3 regions of the Shewanella submarina genome follow, and region 1 is predicted to be linked to each of the others. Evidence: predicted binding sites of a transcription regulator. Region 1 holds the regulator's gene; each other region holds the start of a gene.
What was found. Region 1 encodes sigma-54, which starts transcription at its own class of promoters, with help from an activator protein. Its sites were predicted from a motif close to GTTGGCACGNNNNTNGNNT; they were not measured.
Positions count from the first base shown of each region.

Region 2: ACFOE0_RS00875 (TorF family putative porin) is a predicted target of sigma-54. The motif match lies at 2,885-2,903, and genes of this name have one in related genera.
Region 3: flgB (flagellar basal body rod protein FlgB) is a predicted target of sigma-54. The motif match lies at 2,128-2,146, and genes of this name have one in related genera.

Region 1 is NZ_JBHRTD010000001.1:339,856-346,899, forward strand. It holds gene mgtE (magnesium transporter) at 1-683, opposite strand, end outside; gene ACFOE0_RS01530 (HPr family phosphocarrier protein) at 866-1,138, opposite strand; gene rapZ (RNase adapter RapZ) at 1,128-1,979, opposite strand; gene ptsN (PTS IIA-like nitrogen regulatory protein PtsN) at 1,976-2,419, opposite strand; gene hpf (ribosome hibernation promoting factor) at 2,422-2,709, opposite strand; gene ACFOE0_RS01550 (RNA polymerase factor sigma-54) at 2,740-4,215, opposite strand; gene lptB (LPS export ABC transporter ATP-binding protein) at 4,361-5,092, opposite strand; gene lptA (lipopolysaccharide transport periplasmic protein LptA) at 5,089-5,646, opposite strand; gene lptC (LPS export ABC transporter periplasmic protein LptC) at 5,633-6,193, opposite strand; gene kdsC (3-deoxy-manno-octulosonate-8-phosphatase KdsC) at 6,190-6,738, opposite strand; gene ACFOE0_RS01575 (KpsF/GutQ family sugar-phosphate isomerase) at 6,741-7,044, opposite strand, start outside.
Region 2 is NZ_JBHRTD010000001.1:185,547-192,590, forward strand. It holds gene ACFOE0_RS00855 (DUF3016 domain-containing protein) at 1-539, opposite strand, end outside; gene ACFOE0_RS00860 (DUF4240 domain-containing protein) at 699-1,208, opposite strand; gene ACFOE0_RS00865 (response regulator) at 1,390-2,187, shown strand; gene ACFOE0_RS00870 (HU family DNA-binding protein) at 2,317-2,589, shown strand; gene ACFOE0_RS00875 (TorF family putative porin) at 2,988-3,680, shown strand; gene ACFOE0_RS00880 (mechanosensitive ion channel family protein) at 3,770-5,398, opposite strand; gene ACFOE0_RS00885 (hypothetical protein) at 5,647-5,958, shown strand; gene ACFOE0_RS00890 (hypothetical protein) at 5,955-6,080, opposite strand; gene ACFOE0_RS00895 (hypothetical protein) at 6,213-6,443, opposite strand; gene ACFOE0_RS00900 (hypothetical protein) at 6,688-7,044, shown strand, end outside.
Region 3 is NZ_JBHRTD010000018.1:1,083,823-1,090,866, reverse strand. It holds gene flgE (flagellar hook protein FlgE) at 1-411, opposite strand, end outside; gene flgD (flagellar hook assembly protein FlgD) at 468-1,250, opposite strand; gene flgC (flagellar basal body rod protein FlgC) at 1,275-1,691, opposite strand; gene flgB (flagellar basal body rod protein FlgB) at 1,695-2,093, opposite strand; gene ACFOE0_RS21920 (CheR family methyltransferase) at 2,205-3,047, opposite strand; gene ACFOE0_RS21915 (chemotaxis protein CheV) at 3,102-4,022, opposite strand; gene flgA (flagellar basal body P-ring formation chaperone FlgA) at 4,210-4,917, shown strand; gene flgM (flagellar biosynthesis anti-sigma factor FlgM) at 4,994-5,314, shown strand; gene ACFOE0_RS21900 (flagella synthesis protein FlgN) at 5,316-5,738, shown strand; gene ACFOE0_RS21895 (LPP20 family lipoprotein) at 6,213-6,659, opposite strand; gene ACFOE0_RS21890 (FlgO family outer membrane protein) at 6,656-7,044, opposite strand, start outside.

The sequences.
Region 1 (7,044 bases):
AACAGTTGAGACACTTCGGTATCTGACATGTTGACCGGGATGCCTTCCAGCTCGGCATCCATAATTTCACGTACCGATGCATTGGGATTACAGGTCAGCAGATCGGTAATGCGAATACCGCCCAGCAGGTGGTCACGCTTGTCGACAACATAGAGAGTATCAGTCGCTTCGGGCAGTTCCCCCCTTAATCTGAGGTAGCGCAGGATCACATCGATATTGACGTCTGGCCTCAGGGTCACGGTATCCGTATTCATGATACCGCCGGCGGTTTCCTCGGGGTAAGACAGTGCCTGTTCAACCCGGGATCTGTCCTGGGCACTCATGGATTGCAGTACCTGGCGGAACATGGCATCGGGTAGGCTTCGCAGAATATAGGCCAGGTCGTCTGTGTCCATGCCCGCCGTGGCTTTGGCCAGGCGCTCCGGGGTCATCAGACGGATCAGGTGGTCTTTCATATCCTCAGGCAGTTCTTCGAGGATCTCACCGGCCTGCTCCTGATCAATAAGCTGCCACAGGATCTGACGGGTTTGCGGGGGCGATGACTCCAGCACGTGGGCGATATCAGACGCCGCCATGTCGTGCAGCATATTACGTACGTGCACAAACATACCACTGCCAAGGGCATGGTTTAGCTGATTAAGACGCTGTTCGGTCAGATCATTATCCAGAACTTCGATCGGCATGTGATTCCCCCTGATACCGATTCCTTTGACAGAGATTTTTTCTGGTCTGGCAGAAGCCAGCCATGGGCCGGGAGCCCGGAAAGGCTATGCATAATAGCTCAGATGTTGAAATTATACAGAAAAAATCGCTGTGTCAGGCTTATCTGACAGCTTGGGTTCAGCTTGAGAGCTTGATTGGAGGGTTATTTATCTTCTTCAAATCTGGCATTAATCAAGGCGCAGATAGCATCCAGTGCGGCTTCGGCGTCATCGCCTTCGGCGCTGAGTGAGATGGTTTTGCCTTTGCCTGATTCCAGCATCAGCAGACCAAGCACACTGGCAGCACTTGCGGATTTCTCGCCATTTGAAAGGGTGACACTGGCATCAAACTGGTTCGCCAGAATTGCCAACTTGGTGGCAGCTCTGGCGTGTAATCCCAGTTTATTGCAGATGGTGACCTGACGCTCAAGCTTCATCTTGAGCCAGTTCTCTGTGACGAACTTTCACTGTGTGGTGACTTTGGCTTAAACGTTTGGCCAGCTGTTCGGCGATAAACACAGATCTGTGCTGACCGCCGGTACAGCCGATGGCTATGGTCAGATAGCTGCGATTGTTGCGCTCCAGATGAGGCAACCAGGTCTCCAGCAGGTTTTCAATCTGCCAGATAAATTTGTTCACCAGAGTCTGACGGTTCAGGAAGTCCTGCACCGGCTGATCCAAACCGGTCAAAGGTCGCAGGTCCGGCTCCCAGTGCGGGTTTGGCAGGAAGCGAACATCAAACATAAAATCCGCTTCGGTAGGCATACCATGCTTGAAACCGAAAGACTCGAAGGTGATAACCAACTCTTTCTCAACATGCCCCATCAGAATCTGTCTGACCTTATCACTCAGGTCATAAACATTCAGGGAGGAGGTATCGATAAAGTGGTCCATCATCTTGGACAGGGGCATCAGCAACTGACCTTCCAGCTTAATCGCTTCCTGCAGCGAGGAGTGATTGCGGGAAAGTGGGTGTAAACGCCGGGTTTCACTGTAGCGCTTCAGCAGGATTTCATCGGTTGAGTGCAGATAAAAACTGGTAATTTCAGTGTCTTTCAGCGAGGCAAGCTGCTGCTCCAGTATCTTGTCCTGATCTTTCAGGTTACGCACATCAACGCTGATAGCGACTTGATCTGTAGTGCTTTGCAGCTGCTCAAGCAGTGTCGCAATCATGGACAGTGGCAGATTGTCGACACAGTAGTAGCCGAGATCTTCCAGTGCCCTGAGGGCGACAGATTTTCCTGAGCCACTGCGGCCCGATACGATAACCAGTTTCATGCTGTGATAACCCGAAAGAGTTCTGCGTCGTCCTGTGCTTTACGCAGCTGTTTGACGATCTGTTTGTCACTGAGTTTTTCCGCCATAGCAGACAAAGTCGCCAAATGCTCCTGACACTGCTCCGACGGTACCAATAGCGCAAACAGCAGGTCTACTGGCTGATTATCTATGGCATCGAAGGGAACAGGCTCTGTGCATTTAACCAGAACTGCTATGGGGTGCTCTATACTGGAAAGTCTGCCATGGGGGATGGCAATACCGTTTCCGATTCCTGTGCTGCCTACTTTCTCTCTGGCCAGCAAGCTTTCAAAAACTTCCTGTGAGGAAAGGGTAGGGTACTGAGCGGCAATCAGGTTACTTACCAGCTCGAGTACCTTTTTTTTACTGCCCGGAGTGGCACAGGATGCGCACTCCGGCTGCAGGATGGTACGAAGTTCCATCGTTAGTGTTTTGTCAGCTTCTCTTTGTGTTTAATCACCTGACGATCAAGTTTATCGATCAGGGCGTCGATGGCGGCATACATATCGCTATGCTCAGAAGTTGCGAAGACTTCGCCGCCATTTAAATTCAGTTTTGCTTCTGCAATTTGTTGCAGTTTTTCAACGTTCAGCACAACGTGCACATTATTGATCTGTTCAAAATGGCGTTCAAGCTTGGTGAATTTGTTCTCAACATATTCACGCAATGAATCGGTGATCTCGATATGGTGTCCAGTCAGGTTGATTTGCATAGATAGCTACCTCCTTTGTTCCGGGTAGGGTTATAAACTCTTACGCTGGTTGGAAGGCGGAATCAGCATCGCCTCTCGATACTTGGCGATAGTCCGTCTGGCAACGTTTATTCCCTGTTCTGCCAGAAGCTGGGCCATTTTGCTGTCGCTCAACGGCTTCTTCTGGTTTTCTGCCGCCACCAGTTTCTTGATAAAGGCGCGGATGGCAGTGGACGAGCATTCTCCTCCATCTTCAGTACCGACATGACTGGAGAAGAAGTACTTCAATTCGAAAATCCCTCTGGGGGTGTGCATGTATTTTTGGGTGGTTACCCTGGAAATTGTCGATTCATGCATTTCGACAGCTTCGGCGATATCGTTGAGCACCATAGGCTTCATGGCCTCTTCACCGAATTCAAAAAAGCCCTGTTGGAACTGTACAATACAATTGGCCACTTTCAACAGTGTATCGTTGCGGCTCTCCAGGCTTTTAATAAACCATTTGGCTTCCTGCAGATGACCGCGAATAAACTGGCTGTCCGACTGGTTGCGGGTGCTGCGGGCCATGGCGGCATAATGCTGGTTTACATTCAGTTTGGGCATGCAGTCGGGGTTGAGTTCTACCACCCAGCGGCCACTTTTTTTAGCGACCGAGACATCGGGAATCACGTACTCATCATTCTCGCGGCTAACCAGCAATCCAGGTCTTGGATTCAATGTCTGGATAAGGTTGATCGCCTCTCTCAGGTCATCTTCTTTCAGTCGGGTTTTGCGCATCAGGGTACGAAAATCCCGGTTGGCGATGAGCTCCAGGTGCTCTTTAATCAGCAGTCGGGCATTGTCGATATGGGGGGTGTCCGGTGCGAAGTGATGCAACTGTATCAGCAGGCACTCGCTTAGGTCCCGCGCAGCCACACCAACAGGGTCGAAGTGCTGAATACGTTTGAGTACAGCTTCAACTTCGTCCAGCTCAATTTCGTCATCACCCAGAGCTTCCAGCACCTCTTCAGTGCTTTGTGTCAGATAACCGCGTTCATCGATGGCTTCGATAATGGCGGTGGCGATGGCGTAATCATTTTCGGAGAAAGGGGTAAGGTTCTTTTGCCATTCCAGGTGCTCGTACAGGCCTTCGCTGGTTTCTCCCTGAAAAGGCATATCGTCATCGCGCATGGCGGGGCCAGAGGAGACCGGTGCTGCGGTAAAGACCTCATCCCAGGTGGTGTCCATGGGCAGATCTTCCGGCATGGATTCCTGGGTGACGGCATCGGAGGTTTCAACGCTGGAGCTGTCCTGCGCTGTGGCTGAGTAATCTTCCTGGTCGAATTCGGCGGTGTTGTCTGTAGGGTTATCCTCTGACTCGGAGTCGTACTGCTCCTCGTCCATCTCCAGTAACGGATTGGATTCCAGTGCCTGCTGGATCTCCTGTTGGAGTTCCAGTGATGACAACTGCAACAGACGAATCGCCTGCTGCAGCTGAGGCGTCATAGTTAACTGCTGACCCAGTTTAAGCTGGAGTGACGCTTTCATGTTTACCGCAAATCCCTGTTTAGAATATTTTTAGTGGAAATTCTCGAGAGCCGGATTGTCCATTGGCCTGGGAAAGGTGCGTTTCCTTTGTACCTGATATTCAGGCCGCACCTTTCGGGGGCATTCACAGAGGCATACGCCTTAACTATAGCCTGAATTGTTCGCCCAAGTACACTGCACGCACCTGCTGGTTATCCAGGATCTCTGCCGGGGTACCTTCGGCGATCAAATTGCCGTGGCTGACGATGTAGGCATGCTCACACACGTCCAGGGTTTCCCGTACGTTATGGTCAGTGATCAGGACGCCCAGACCACGGCTTTTAAGCTGTTCAATAATCTTTTTGATGTCTATTACCGAGATAGGGTCAACACCGGCAAAAGGTTCATCCAGCAGAATGAACTTGGGGTTGGCGGCCAGGGCTCTGGCGATCTCTACCCGGCGTCTTTCACCACCAGACAGTGCCATCCCCATGGAATCACGGATATGAGTGATGTTGAACTCTTCCAGCAGGTGCTCTAACTGTTCTTCCCGCTGCTCATTGCTGAGGGCTTTACGGGTTTGCAGTACGGCCATAATGTTATCGCGAACAGACAGCTTACGGAAAATACTGGCTTCCTGAGGCAGATAACCGATACCTTTGCGGGCTCGCATGTGCATGGGATCAAGCGTCAGGTCATCATCATTGATATAGATAGCGCCCTTATCACTTTTCACCAGGCCGACAACCATATAGAAGGTTGTGGTCTTGCCCGCGCCATTGGGGCCCAGCAGGCCAACAACCTGACCGGTTTTGACCTCCAGGCTGACATCTTTTACCACCTGACGGTTTTTGTAACTTTTTGCCAGGTGTTCGGCTTTCAGCGTCAGTTCGCTCATGACTCTGGTTGCTCTTTATCTTGCTGTTGTTCGTCAGACTTCTGCCGCTCTTGCTTCACATCGTTCTGGAAGTTTTCAGGCTTAATAACAGTATGAACTCTGTCATCCGGGTTCTGGTTGCCTTCAGCTTTCATCTGTTGCAGCTGAATGTCATACACAATCCGGGGAGCGGTCACTTTACTGCCGTCCTGTTCAATTTCGGCTGCGCCTACAAGGGTCAGTACCCGCTTACTGATGTTGTAGCGGATCTCATTGGCACTGGCCGTCGCAGGGCGGTCATTGTCCAGTGTCTGGGTGTAAGTGGCAGGCTTGCCAGTGGCGATAAGAATCGTTTCGCCATCGCCCTGGCTGGCACTGAGTTCATCCGCGAGAATCTTGATGCTGCCCTGGGTAACTACTACCGGGCCGTTATAAACAACGCGCTTGTTCTTGATATCGGCTTCCTGGCTGCGGGCCGCAATGTGAACTTCCTTGGTGAGGTCGTCGGTAGCAGCAACAGCACCCAGGCTCAGGGTGCAGAGTAAGGCTGCGATAAGTCTGTTAGTTTGGTTCATAAATTCCTGTTACCTGATTCAGCAGCTCTACAGTCTGCGCATTCAGATCGGCATAGAGGCCTGTGCCTTCCACTTTGAAGTTCATTCCATCCACCTGAATCACCCGGTCGGAGCGCATGATCATGGTGTTTAGATCCAGCTGTAAGTAACTGGTTCTCAACTGCTGCAGCGGTTCATTCGGCGTTATGGCGTCGATGATAACATTATTCTGCAGGGTGACTATGTTGTCCTCTTTATCCAGTGCACCTTCGATGGCTGAAATGCGCCAATGGGCGGCGCCATCATCCGGATAAAGCAGGTACACAGGCTGAGTAAAGCGTGTCAGGTTATTGGCTTCAAAGTGCTCCATATGCTCAGCCGACACCCGGCTTTCCACATCACCTTTTTCGTTGTAGCTGACGCTTTTAAGGTTGTCTGCTACGAAATCTGGCTGGACTATGCCAGAATCTGTACTGGACTGCTGCTCACTTTTCTTCAGCTGCACCTGCCAGTAAAGACCCAGCGCAATGGAAAAGAACAGCACAATGGCCAGCGTAATGCGGTTCATATGCTCATCCCGTGGGCAGCGTCGAACTTATCCTGACTCATCAACAACAGGTCGGTCAGCTCCCTGACCGCACCAAAACCGCCGGATACATGAGTAATCATATCGGCATGTTGTTTTACATAGGGGTGGCCATCCGCCACGCAAACCGCCAGTCCCACCTGCTGCATTACCGGCAGATCAACCATATCGTCACCTATATAGGCAACCTGATCTGAGGTCAGATCATATTTGGCCAGCAGTTCGTTAAAAGGTTCCAGTTTGTCGTCTACACCCTGATAGATGTCACTGACGCCCAGGGCTGTCATTCTATCTTCTACCAATTGGGACTTGCGTCCTGTGATGATGGCGATATGGAAATCCGTGGACAGCAAAGAGCGAATGCCAAAGCCATCCCGGGTGTGGAACGCCTTGAGCTCTTCGCCGCTGTTGCTCAGATAGATTCGGCCGTCGGAGAAGACTCCGTCGACATCACAGATAAGCAGTTTGATTTTAGTGGCCTTTTGCCATACTTCGTCGGCCACCGGGCCGTACAAGCCTTGTCGCATATTCAGATTACTCCAGCCTTGACCATATCCAGCATGTTCAGTGCACCTACTGGGCGCTGCTGCTCATCGATGATTATCAGGCCATTGATATTCTTTTCGTCCATCACTTTCAGCGCCTGGGCGGCGAGGACATTGCTGCCAAGCGTAACACAGTTCCTGGTCATCACCTGAGCGATCGGGGTGTTGTGCAGATCGACTCTGGCATCGATCACCCGACGCAGATCGCCATCGGTAAATATACCCGCAAGCTTGCCATCATCGGCGATCACGGCTGTCATGCCCAGGCCTTTGCGGGTGATCTCATAC
Region 2 (7,044 bases), 150 kb from region 1:
TTGGGAGGAGTGCCTTCCATACGCGGAGTGATGGTTTTATTAAACCAGTGCTTCAGCATCTGGTTTTCATACATAAAGGATTCCTGACGTCTGGGTTGAATTCCGCCCAGATAGTTAAGATCCCTGAGTTCCTCTTCACCTGACATAATTACCTGCTGACCTTTGGTGATCTGGTAACTGAAGGTGATTTTCGGCGGATAGATATCTTTTAACACCCGAATATCGCTGGCACTGGCGCCAAAGGTTGGGCGAACATCTCCAGCCAGATCTACATTGGTGACAGTCATCTGCATCTGTTCACCATGAGTCAGTACCTTCCGAGCCAACTTGGCCAGATTCTCTGTCATGGAGTCAAAAGCCCGCTGCTCGAACCTGGACTGCCTTTCTGCCGTGGACTCAATATCTGAGTACTTGTCCGGGTTTTGCCAGGTAATTTTGACAACACCATCCTGGGTGACAGGATTCTCCACTTTTTCATCCGCTGCCATAACACTGCCGGTAGCCAGTATGCCTGCGAGGATAAATGCTCTTGTTGCCATATAACAATCTCCTGATTGCGAGTCGTTAGCCTAGTGAAAGTTACTGAACTAACGGCATTTTTACTGTAATTCGTTGGGTTGAATTCAATGTACAAAAAGTAACCTGAATCACGGCTTAATACAATCGATATTGCTTATATGGCACAGAGCGAAAAAGGATCAAAACGGGAAGCGGTGAGCCAGTTCCGGGTAGGCTTTTTTCAGCATCTTGGGCCGGTTATCAAACTTCTTACCCGCAGGTGTCGCCTGCCCTGAAGGAACGAAGGGGAGCTCCTTGCCTGTGCGCTCTTCATAGAGCTGACCGGCAATCAGGTCATACTCCTCAAGGAATGGATAGGCATAGTCATCCACAAGTGGGAATTCAGGCACCTGTGCCAGTGAGTCCGGATTGGCAATTATCTTCTCGAACCACTCTTTACCCAGTGAAATAAGGTAGCTGCGGAACTCCGCGAACTCATACTCGCTGTCGATCCCGGTCAATACATAAGCTGCGCCCCAAACGCTCCACAAATAGCTGCGACGCATCTGCTGGGAAAAATGTTTGTCAAAGGCGGCCAGTTGCTCATCACTTAACGCGGACAATCTTTGCTTAAGTTGCTCGCTGAGTGCGCTGTTTGATTGGGTTAACGCGTCACGGCTGACCAGCTGCCAGAATTCGGATTCAGTCATTACAGAAATACCGGTAAATCGGGAAAACGACATTTTAGCTTGGCAGGGGTTGTCGGCCATAGAAAATTTCAGAGTTCCACCTGCTGTTACCGGGCTCAACTGCTATCTTTAGGGCGTAAGCTGCCGTTTAACAGACACACTTCTGTCGGCTCACAAGGGCAATGATGCTGAGGATTGATTTATGGAACACGTCTCGATTGATCAGTTATCGATACTCCTCATAGAACCTTCGAATGCACAGCGAAAAATCATCATGAGCCAACTTCAGGAAGAGGGGGTTCATGAAATAAAGACGGCTGACAGTCTGGAGTCCGGCAAAGAGCTGGCTCAGGAGTGGCGGCCGGATCTTGTGGTCAGTGCCATGCACTTTGCAGATGGCACTGCTCTGGACCTGGTTGCCCATGTCAAAAGCAGCGAAGCCGGTGAAGACACCCAGTTTATGTTGATCTCCAGTGAGTATCGCAAAGAGCAATTGGAGGCTTACCGTCAATCCGGCGTGGTGGCGATTTTACCCAAACCCTTTGAACTCGCTCATCTTCACTCGGCGCTGATGTCTACTGCCGAGTTATTGGGCCATGAGAATCTGGATCTGGAGTACCTGGAACCTCAGGACTTACGGGTGCTGCTGGTGGATGACAGTGCGCTGTCTCGCAAGATTATTCGCCGAACCCTGAATACCCTTGGGATGGAGGAGATCACGGAAGCTGAAGACGGTAAAGAGGCTATTCAACTGCTGCAGGACAACAACTTTGATCTTGTGATCACGGATTACAACATGCCCAAGGTGGATGGTCTGATGCTGGCCAAGTACATACGTCAGTACAGTGCTCAACCTATGGTCCCTATTCTGATGGTGTCGTCCGACGCCAATGAGTCACACCTTTCCAATGTCGCCAAGCACGGGGTTAATGCTTTATGCGATAAACCCTTTGAACCTCAGTTGGTTCGCAGGCTATTGAAACAATTGTTGGAAGAATAGTAATTTTTTGTCGTTAACTTCACATTAACATCTTCACGAACAGTTTACCTTGTGGCATGGTAACACTGACCCAGCAGCATCATGGGTCCTGTTACTTATCGATAACTGTGATGATGTGAGAAAATAACAATGAACAAGACGGAACTAATCGCCAAAATGGCGGAGAATGCTGAGCTGTCAAAAGCTGAAGCAACCCGCGCACTCAAGTCTTTCGAACAGGCTATCACTGAGGCCATGCAGGCTGGTGACAAGATCTCTATTCTGGGCTTTGGGTCATTTGAAGTTGGCAAACGGGCAGCACGTACTGGTCGCAATCCTCAAACTGGTAAAGATATTCAGATCCCTGAGGCAAACGTACCTAAGTTCAAAGCTGGTAAAGCTCTGCGTGACAGCGTGAACTGATATTCCTTTCCCATGTCGCAAAAAAGCCCTCAAACTGTGAGGGCTTTTTTATTGCATCAGTTTTATCCTGCCAACCGTGATTGCACCATGTGAGTGCCTATGCCCCAATAAAAGGCAGTCGCTGTGGCTGTATCTTGTCTGTCGCGCGCATCATCTCTACAGAACACTGGATAGTCATCAATAATTCCCGAACCGGATTGCTGCAAATTTAATCAATGTATAACAGTGGTTTGAGCAATCTTGTTTGGTCAATTCCTGGATGAGCCTTGTGGTTCTTCGTTCAGATAACTTCCCAATTGGCACGTGAATGGCAACTCAATGTGTGACCTGTGGCTGACTGCACTGTAATGGTTCATCAGTACAAACAGGATGGGGATTGACTAAACGAGGGGATAAGAATGAAGAACATAAGCGTTGGATTGGCCGCAGCCCTGGCTGGTGTATTGATGTCACAACCGGTCGCTGCAGAGGTGTCGGGTAATATAGGTTTTACTTCCAACTATTTGTGGCGTGGAGTCAGTCAAACCGCAGATGATGCTGCCATTCAGGGTGGTGTCGATTATGGACATGAGAGTGGATTCTACGCCGGTACCTGGGTGTCCAATGTAGACTTTGGTGATGGCACCAGCTATGAAATGGACTTGTATGCGGGCTTTGAAGGTGAGTTTGGTGACGGTTTCGGTTATGACGTTGGCTATCTCTACTATGGTTATCCGGATTCTCCCGGCAGCATCAGCTTTGGTGAGCTGTATGGCTCGCTCTCATGGAAATGGATCACTTTAGGCTATGCCAAGTTTATCCACGCCGGAAGTGATGTTGCCGCCGATGGGCTGGATGATGAAGACTACAGCTACCTGACTGCAGATGTCAGTGTTCCTGTCACTGAGATGCTGACACTGGATTTTCACTATGGCTATAACGATGGGGATGTTATCAGCTCCTGGTTCGGTACCGACAGCTACTCCGACTACCACGTAGCTCTGAGCGCAGCGACCAAGATGGGGGATGTCAGCTTCGCCGTGGCAGACACAGATCTGGACGATGACGATGTTAAAGTGGTGCTTGGCTACACCTACAATTTCGATTTCTAGCTGATTGCGGGCATCCCGAATCCGCCCGCTCAATCACAAGAGTTAATAAAAAAGCGCCCAGTGGCGCTTTTTTACTTTGCGGCAGAAAATTACTTCTCTGCAGTCTGGTAGATATGTACATCTCTTTGCGGGAAAGGAATGCTGATACCTTCGGCGTCGAAGCGCATCTTAACTTCCCGGGTAATATCCCAGTATACATCCCAGTAATCTTCAGGCTGACACCATGGACGAACCACGAAGTCTACGGAAGACTCACCCAGAGTGTGCAGCTTAACCACAGGCTCAGGATCTTTAAGGACTTTAGGGTGCTTGGTCACGACATCCATCAGTACTTTTTCTGCATGCTCAATATCATCTGAGTAGCCGATACCGAAGACCAGATCCACCCGACGGTTACGCTCAACAGTGATGTTGTTGATGGTGTCGCCCCAGATCTTGTTGTTTGGCACAATCAGACGCTGGTTATCGAAGGTCATAATGGTGGTAGATACCAGGCTCATATGGCTGACTTTACCTGTTACACCACCGGCGTTGATCAGATCACCCACGTCGAATGGACGATAGATGAGGATCATCATGCCTGAAGCGAAGTTGGACAGGGTGTCCTGCAGGGCAAAACCTATGACCACACCGGCGATACCGAAACCGGCCAGCAGTGGGCCAAGCTCAAAGCCAAGTTGTGACAGGGCAACCAGCAGGCCGATGGAGTAAACCACCTTGCTGGACAGCTTGGTGAAGAAGTCCTGCAGCAGCTTGCTGAACTTAAGTTTGGAGGTGCTCACTGCACGGCGAACAATGCTTTCCACAATACGGGCCAGCAGACTGGCAGCAAACAGGATCAGCAGGAAAATAAAGACCTTGAAGGTCAGTGATGGACCATGCTCAATCAGTTGGGCCTTGGCGCTATCCAGCCACTGCTGAAACAGACCTGAGGCCACGTCGATGTTCAGTACGTCCTGAGTAATATCGCCACTGACAGACAGCAGTGTCTTTTTCATGCTGTCAGTGTCCTGGCCGAGTTTGTCCAGCAGGGTGATCACCGACTCCAGGCTGGCATTACTGTTGTCCAGCCAGTCGCGGTACATGGCGACCTTGGCGGTCTGCTCTTGAGAAACATCTTTACCGGCCGCATCGGCTTCAGCCACAGACGACTTCAGCTGTTGTTGCAGGAAGGTCACAAGGCTTTCCAGACGCTCACCACGACGGGTGAGGGTTTTGATCAGTGCCGCTTTATTGGCAGACACATCCATACCTACTTTTTCAGCCCAGTGAATGGTTTCCAGTTGGGCTTCATAGAACTGATCACGTTCAGTCTCACGCTTGGCGATCAGGGCAATGGTCGCGCCGTCGTTTGATGTGCCCAGTTGCTGCTTGAGTTTATCAACACTGTTGGCCAGATAGGTTTCTACCTGAGCAATAAACTGCAGTTGTTCGGTGATCAGTGGCTTAAGGGATGCGCTGTCCGGGCTGGACTTGGCAACCTGAGAGCCGATCAGGCTGCGCAGCTCACCAATTTTCTTGATGATGCGGTATTCGGTCAGGGCGCGAATTTCGCCTTTGGCGGTTTTCAGCTGGGCAATATCGTGGTCGATATCACCTTGCAGCAGCATAATTTGTTGATTGACCTGTTGTGGTGTCAGGGTCGACTCATCGGCCCAAACGCCTGTGCTCAGCACAGATAACAGCATGGCCAGCAGCAGAGTGGAAACTTTTGACATGGGAATAAAAATATCCTTGATGACGTTAAGGCCGTAATGATATTCCCCGGCAAGAGTTGCGGCAACAGAGAAAAAACCTGTCTGGGAAAGATTCAATAACTTAAGTTGGGATTGCCGAAAAGTTTGAATAAGGTCGTGGGAAATATCACTTTGCAGTCACATTTTGCTGACGTTCTGGTATAGACTCTCACCCCCTGAGTACCGGCAGTGAGTTGCCTGGTAACCCTTCTCTTTATTGGAGCATCACCATGATCTGCCCACATTGCAGCAAAGGTTTCAGCATTGCGCGAATAGAAAACCAAAGGGGGAAAGGCCTGAAAGCTGAGTTTCAGTGCCCGCACTGTCACGCCTGGCTGGGGAAAAACGTAACGCTGCAGCGACTCAAGATTACTGGCTTCTATGTCGCTGCAGGTATGGCTGCCTGTTATTGGTGGCTACCTCAGTACAAGGCTATTGCTGCCCCGGTAGGCATAGTCGCTCTTATACTGCTGTTGGCATCACATATTATGGACCACATTAAAGTCCGGGAACTGCCACCAGAGGAGCAGGATAAGGCTTAATCTATGACCACTTCCTGGCCGGCGAGTGAGGCTTCTACCCACCAAATGCCGCCTAATACCGCTGCCAGGAACAGCAGAATAAATACGATCAGTCCCAGATTCGCACGCAAAAAGGCCAGCATTTTTACCTCCCGATTTTCCTCATTGCGGATCAGCCGCAATTTTCTGCTTCCAACCTTAGTTTTTACAGCTTAACTCAGGCTTAATTTACACTTAAGCTAAAAATTTGCACTGCCGCTGGTGCTGACTTGTAATTAATTTGTGGTAAAGTTCGGCGAAAGTAAATTTGGAATTTTACTTAACACAATTAGCAGGAGCAGACTTTTTTGAGACCCGTTGGCAAGTTTTCCAAGCAGATAACTATCTGGCTGTTGTTCAGCTGGATAAGTCTGGTTGTGCTTGCTCCGGCCCACAGTCTGACCCACATCAAGGATGGTGAGCAGTCGCAACTGGCTCACTGCAGCCTGTGTTTTCATCAGCATCATCAAAATACATGTCTGCCCTCAACCGAGCTTATCCTGCCTCAGGTTGAAAACAAATCCATTCCCTATTTCGAGGTTAGCTTCCACTCCTGGCAGGCTCCCTCATTCCATTATTTCACCCGCGGTCCGCCCCTATTTCTCTGATTTACCTAAATTTAAATCAATTACTTAGTCTGCTTGCCTATGTGCTTGCGGGCGTGTGCCAATTCATCTGAAGAATTGGTCTCAGGATTATTTTGGAGAAAAAATGAAAACCACATCTCTGTTTGGCCAGGCTGGCCGTATTTCTGCTGTTGCTGCAGCCCTGACCGCGACTTTCGCTGCTGCTGAGACTCCGACATTGAGCAACCCGCTTATCAGTGCGGTACTGGATGGTTACTATCAATCAGAAGACCGCATTCTGGGACGGGAAAAAGGTTTTGGCCTGGGTGAGACCGAGCTGGCGATCAGTGCCAACATCGATGACATGTTTTACGGCAAGATCACCACTGTTTTGGAAGTGCATGGCAGCGAAACCGAAGTTGAGCTGGAAGAGGCATTTATTCAAACCCTGAACCTGCCGGCAGGTATGGGTATTCGTGGCGGTCGCTTCCTGTCTGATATC
Region 3 (7,044 bases), on a different contig from region 1:
GGTGGAGTTGCCGTCTTTATCTACCGGGAAAGTCTGCAGGAAGTTACCGGCAGCATCGGTCAGATAGTTATTGGCATCAATCTTAAAGGCACCGGCACGGGTGTAAGAGTAATCCTGGTTACCTGAACCGGCAGAGGTGATAAAGAAGCCACCGCCACTGATTGCCATATCCAAAGCATTGCTGGTGAACTGCAAGCTGCCCTGATGGAACTGCTGTGCCACCTGAGTCGTGGTGACACCGCCGCCCACCGCTGTCCCCGCGTTGGAGAAGATGGAGTTGGCATACACATCGGCAAACTCAGCACGGGACTCTTTAAAGCCGACTGTACCTACGTTGGCGATATTGTTGGCCGTGGTATTCAGGTCTTTTTGCGAAGCCGCAATACCACTCAATGCAATGTTAAAAGACATAATTCACCTCTATTAATTCAGATGGAGGCGAACACGCGCCTCACGTACTGCGTGCATCAGCTTTCCGCTACCGCCAATACATCCGATAATTTCACGCCGCCAATCCCTTTAAGATTGAGGACAGCCCCCGTGGTCGCACTACCCAATGACACACTGGTAACGTGGGCATAGGTTGAGACCGCCAGTTCCTGGGATTCACCATCAACCCGTCCACTGGCCTTAAAGCTATAGTTACCTTCCGGGACCGGCTCGCCTTTGCTGTTGAGGCCATCCCAGGTGAAATCGATATTGCCGCCTGCGCTGCCATCAACCTTGAAGGTGGTAACCAGCTGGCCCTTGTCATCTTCAACCCGGACAGTGATCTCTTCTATCTGCTCTGGCGCAGTGACGACGGCTTTAACCTCCTGCTCTTCAGCACTGACATGGCCGGTACCTGATGGGATGAGTACCTTCTGTCCCACCAGACCAGAAGCCTGCAACGCCTGGCTGGAAGTCATGGTGCTGTTGAGGTTGAGGATCTCTTCGTTCAGCTTGGCGATACCATCCACGGTGGAGAATGAGGCCATCTGAGCGATCATCTGGTCGTTCTCAACCGGCTTGAATGGATCCTGCATAGACAGCTGCTGCGACAGCAGAGCAAAAAAGTCTTCCTGGGTCAGCTCCTGACCCTTTTGCTCAGGTACAGCCTGCTCAGTCTGCAAACGCATTGGGTCCAGTACCGGACTCTCGTTGCTGACCTGGTTACTCCCGGTGCCGGCATTGTTACTCTGCACCTGGGATGGGCTGCTTTGTTTACTCAGGGGTGATGCCGCACCGCTGAGGGGATTAATGAGGCTCAAGACTTACCTCCTGCTCTACCCGGATTACTTGCCGATATTCAGTGTCTGCTGCAGCATGGATTTTGCTGCCTCAGCCACCTGAACATTCATTTGATAAGAGCGCGACGCTGAAATCATGTCCGCCATCTGCTCCATCACGTTGACGTTGGGTTTGTAAATAAAGCCATCTTTATCTGCCATCGGATGCTGGGGTGCGAACTCTTTCTGCAGTGGCGCATCACTCTCTACAATCCCCATTACTTTTACACCGGTCGCTTCCTGCTGCTGATGACTGGCTTTTGCCAGCTCAGCCTGGAATACCGGATACCGGGCACGGTAGGTTTGATCTATGCTGCTGGACACCGCATCAGCGTTGGCAATATTACTGGCCGTAGTGTTCAGGCGAACCGACTGGGCTGACATGCCGCTGCCTGATACGTCGAAGATATTGAACAGACTCATGGATTAACTCCCTTTCAGCGCCTTTTTCAGGCCTGCAAACTTACGGTCCAGAAACCCCAGCGACATTTGATACTCAAGGGCGTTTTCCATAAACGCCGCCTTTTCCTGCTGGATGTCTACTGTGTTGCCATCACCCGTATCCGGCTGGTTAGGCACGCGATACTTAACATGTTGCTGGGTGAGGGCCTGCAAATCGAAGTGCTTGTCGTGGCTGCGCGCCATACTCAAGCCGCCCTGATGACTCTTTGCATCCTGCAGCGCAGTAGCAAAGTCCACATCCTGAGCCTTGTAATGAGGAGTATCCGCATTGGCGATATTGCTGGAGATCACTTCGGCACGCTGTGCACGAATGCCCACCGTGTGTTGATGAATGCCGAGAGCTTTATCAAATGAGAGCGCCATAAATTTGCCTCCTCAAAACCGTTGTGGATTTAAACTGCAAATCATGTGCCAATAAAAAAGGGACGACATAATGTCATCCCTTTTCAATCCTGGTGGTTAGCCGCAAAACCTTTAGCTGCGCTTGCGGTAGTAAATTCCGGGGTTGCAACGAACCATGTCAAACTCTTCGGTTACCCCGGCGGCAGATTCAGATGCCCCCAGAAACAGAATGCCGCCTGGATTCAAAGCGGCAGCAAATTGCCGCAGTATGTTGCTCTTTGCCTCCGGCGAAAAATAGATCAGCACATTGCGGCAAAAGATAATGTCGAACTTACCCAGGGAGGCGTAGCTGTCCAGCAAGTTATGAGGACGAAAGTTCACCATGCGTTTGACGTTATCTTTCAGCTGCATGGTGCCCGTATTACAGGGTTCAAAAAACTGGCGCTTACGCTCTTCCGACAAGCCACGGGCCAATGCCAGAGAGTCATATTCCGCTTTGCGGCAACGCTCCAGCATAGAAGGTGAAAGGTCTGTCGCCAGAATAGAGACGCCGGCAGAAGGAACCGCACCGAGTGCTCTTTGTTGGCACTCCAGCACTGTCATGGCAATGGAGTATGGCTCCTGTCCCGATGAGCAGGCTGCCGACCAAATTTTCAATGGTCCGCCTTTGCCGGCAAACTCAGGCAGTAACTCACTGGCGAGCAATTCGAAGGGATACTTGTCCCGAAACCAAAGGGTTTCATTGGTGGTCATGGCATCAATCACTTCGGCACGCAGTTGGCGCTCTGCGGGTTTCATCGACTTACTGACCAACTCAGATAAAGTTGGCAAGTCGTACTTCCCCATCAAAGGCGCCAGACGGCTACGCACCAGGTACTGCTTGTTGTCCCCCAACACTATGCCACTGTGTTGTTCCAGAAATTGCTTGAACTGAGTGTATTCAGTCTCCGCAAGTGTCTTATTCGCCACTGTCATTCCTATTCACTGCACTCGCAATGCGAGCTAAACCCTGTCCCCGAAAATCCGATCTTACAAACTAAGGTGTTTGTTTACTGTGGTTGCCAGTTCATCCGGATTGAACTTGGCAATAAAATCATCTGCACCAACCTTCTCAACCATGGCCTGGTTGAATACCCCACTCAGAGAAGTATGCAATACGACCTTGATATCTTTAAGTTTTGGGTTAGCCCGTATCTCAGATGTCAGCGTATAGCCGTCCATCTCTGGCATCTCAATATCCGAAATGATCAGCGGGATTTCATCTGCCAGATTCTCATGGTCTTCAGCAAACTCCAGCAACATATTCAAGGCATCACGTCCATCTTTGGCGGTATCAATTTCCAGCCCAAGTGACGTCAAAGAACGAATAATCTGCTTGCGCGCCACAGCCGAATCGTCAATCACCATGATGTGGTAATTCTTATCCTCTTCCAGCGTTAACTGCTCCTGGGCTTCTTCGCTGAGTTCAGTTTTCACCGGCGAGATCTGATCAAGAATCTTCTCTACATCGAGAATCTCCACCAGTTCACCTTCAATCTCGGTCACCGCCGTCAGGTAAGAGCCCTTGCCGGTACCATCCGGTGGCGGCATCACCTCTTCCCAGTTGGTGTTGATAATGCGTTCTACGCCCTTCACCAGGAAGCCCTGAACACTGCGGTTGTACTCAGAAATGATAATAAAGCAGTCGCTGACATCCTCGATGGGCTTGCCACCGGTCGCCGCACTCAGATCAATTACAGACAGAGTCTGCCCACGGATCTGTGCAATACCGCGGATAAAAGAGCTCAACTTTGGGAGATTGGTTAATGGCGGGCACTGCAGCACTTCTTTCACTTTGAATACATTGATACCAAAGCGCTGACGGCCATTAAGTTTGAATAACAGCAGCTCCAGCCGGTTTTGACCCACCAGCTGTGTCCGTTGATTAACAGAATCAAGAATGCTTGCCATAAAAATGCCCTAGCTGCTCGTTTTTGTGAGATGCCTACCTTGGAGTATAGGCATATTCCTTGCTTTGTTCCTGACTGAGGGCCTCGATAGCAAAATATCGACAATCCTTTGACAGTTTTCCCTGAGGGTGCAAACCCGCAGAGGAAAGTATAGGTGTAATCTGACACGACAAGCTAGTCTGTAACTAATGAATATTAAAGCATTTAACATCACAGCCACTTTTTTGCTCGGATTTTGCGCACAGGTCTCGGCACAAATTTCAGTGCCCACTCAGGAAGAAATTCATCAACTGGCTAAAGCGACCGTCGCGGCGAAAATCGATAATATTGCTGGTGCAAAGGTGAATATAGAACCCCAAATGCTGGCCACTCGAATGAGCCCCCCAAGATGCAGTGAACCCATGCAGGGGAGCATGGCCTCAGATCGCGAAATCGGTAAAAACAACACAGTCAAAATTTCCTGTACCTCGCCGGACATGGATTACCCCTGGCAGATGTTTATCTCGGTACGGGTAGAAATTCTCAGACCGGTAGTGGTCGCAGATGCACATTTGGGTTCCGGGCAACTGATCGACCCGGACAAAATCAGACTTGAGTGGGTTGACCAATCTCAGCTGCGGGGGTCACAGTATGAAGACACTCAGGATTTGGTCGGCACCCGCGCCAAAAGGCGGATTGCCAAAGACTCTCCCATATTCTCTGCCAATGTGTGCTTTGTTTGCCGTGGCGACAAGGTTGATATCATGGCCCGTACTGACGGCTTTATGATCAAGACCCAGGGCGAAGCCCTACAGGATGGTATTGTCGGTGACAGTATCAGGATAAAAAACAGCCGTTCAAACAGACGCTTGGATGCTACAATAATTGGCATTGGCGAAGTTGAAGTGAAAATGTAAAATTTCCCTAAAGCTATCTGCTATGCAGCCGATAAACTGTTACAGACTCTAGAGACAATCACGCAGGAGCCAAGAAATGGCTATTGATATCAACAAATTAAGCGGCGTAAACAATACCCGTAGCCGGACGGCGGTTGGTGAATCCAATCAGGCGCCCAAGTCCACAGATACTCAACCTGCGGCGTCCGGTAATAAACCTGACTCGGTAAACATTACTCCTCAGGCTCAACAACTCCAGGGAGCACACAGTAAGATGGCATCCATGCCAGAGGTCGATGTACAGAAGGTTGCCGAAATCAAACAGGCAATAGCTGAAGGACGTTACAAGGTTGACGCTGAAAAACTGGCGTCCAATATCGCTCAATTTGAGCAGGAACTTCAGGACCTGAACAACTGATATGAGCAGCGATATCGCCGTGTTGCTGGACTCACAGCAACAAACCCTGACCTCGCTCAGGGAAGTTATTTCGGAAGAAAAGCAAGCACTCAGCCAACAACAGGCTGAGTCTTTGCTTTCTCTGGCCGAGAAAAAACAGCAGTTGCTGATGCACATTCAGCGTCACGACGAACTGCTGGCCGCTCACCCGGACAAAGCACGGCTGACCGCAGACCTGGCGCCCAAGGTAGATGAAATCAAACAGGCTCTGGATGCATGTCAGCAGGCCAATGAAGCCAACGCCCAGTTGATTGATATGAACCTGGCCAGTATCAACCGCCTCGCTTCTGCACTGCAGGTGAGCCGCAATGCCACCAGCCTGACTTACGACGGTAAGGGTAAAACCTCCACTATCTCCACTCTGGGTAACAACCTCAAAGTTTAAGTCTGTGATTTAATGCCCGCAGTAAGTCTGTCTGCGGGTGTATGTCCTTCCTCAGTCACTTCCACCGTTTACTCTCATTACTGCTTACTCTCATTCCTTTTAGACCCACTCTCGCAGCAACCGAAAGTCCAGCCTCACATCCATTTCAGCTAGCTACAGCATTTACGACTTACATGACGACCGTTTGAAACAAGCACAGCGCTACCCTCACCTGGGTGCTTTGCTTGCCATAAAGCGTTGTTCAGCCCACCTAAGCGGATAGCGGCTGATGGTCGGCGCGCTCTTCGCAATTGGAAAAGCGCTATTGAAAAAGGCCAGTAGAGAAGAGAGCAAATTGGGAAAGGCTGATTGAGAAAAGACCAATTAGGAAAAGCACATTGGCAACAGAGTTAGCAGCAGGCATAAAAAAACGCCTCACCCTGAAGGAAGTGAAGCGCGTTGGAAATCAAATGGCAGCACTGCTGCCCAAGACAATCAGAAGTAAGTAATGGACTTCACTTTCTGTGGACGGTTCTCCTGCTGGTACAGATCCCACACCAGGCCGAAGTCCAGCTCAAGTTCGGTGACATAGTGTTCTCCGGCAGGATAGCTCTTCACCACCCGGGCACCACGGATAAGACCACTGACATTGGTCTTGACCTGATCGCTTTGCAGCAGCCAATCACCCACCTGACTGGTGGCAGAGAGTTGCTGACCATAAACCTGCTCAGCCAGTTCACGATAAGCGGCAATCTTGGACGCCTGCATCGCCATCAACACTTTGTGAGATTGCTCTTCAGCAGGTTGAGTTGCCAAAGGCGCGTAACCAATAGCGGTCAGCTTGGGAAAAGTCTTGGGGGCTTCAGTTTCCCACTGCACATATTTGTCATTGCTGGAGCATGCGCCCAGCAGCAGTGTCATCGCCAGTACCAGTATTCTCATATTTCATCCCCCAACAGCAGCGCCTGACCACGACCCGGCTTTTCATAGCGATAAAGCAGCCCGTTTTCTGACACCACTTTTTCTGATGCCATCAGGTACTCACCCAACTCGTTATAACTGGCAAACGCCTGCGAAGCCGACACCACACGATTATTGGCAAGGTCAATCAGACGACTGTTCAACTGCAGGCCATTAACATCCAGGCTCATGGTCGACACCAGGCTATATTCCACCAGTACATCACCGGGCAGCTGACGCCAGTCACGACTCAAAATAAAGTTGCCGTCTTTGGTCACCCGCATCGCCTCGGCTACATTCATATCCACCACGTTGAACTGATTAATATGCAGCGCCGCCATCATCCCCTGCTGCAATTGCTTGCCCA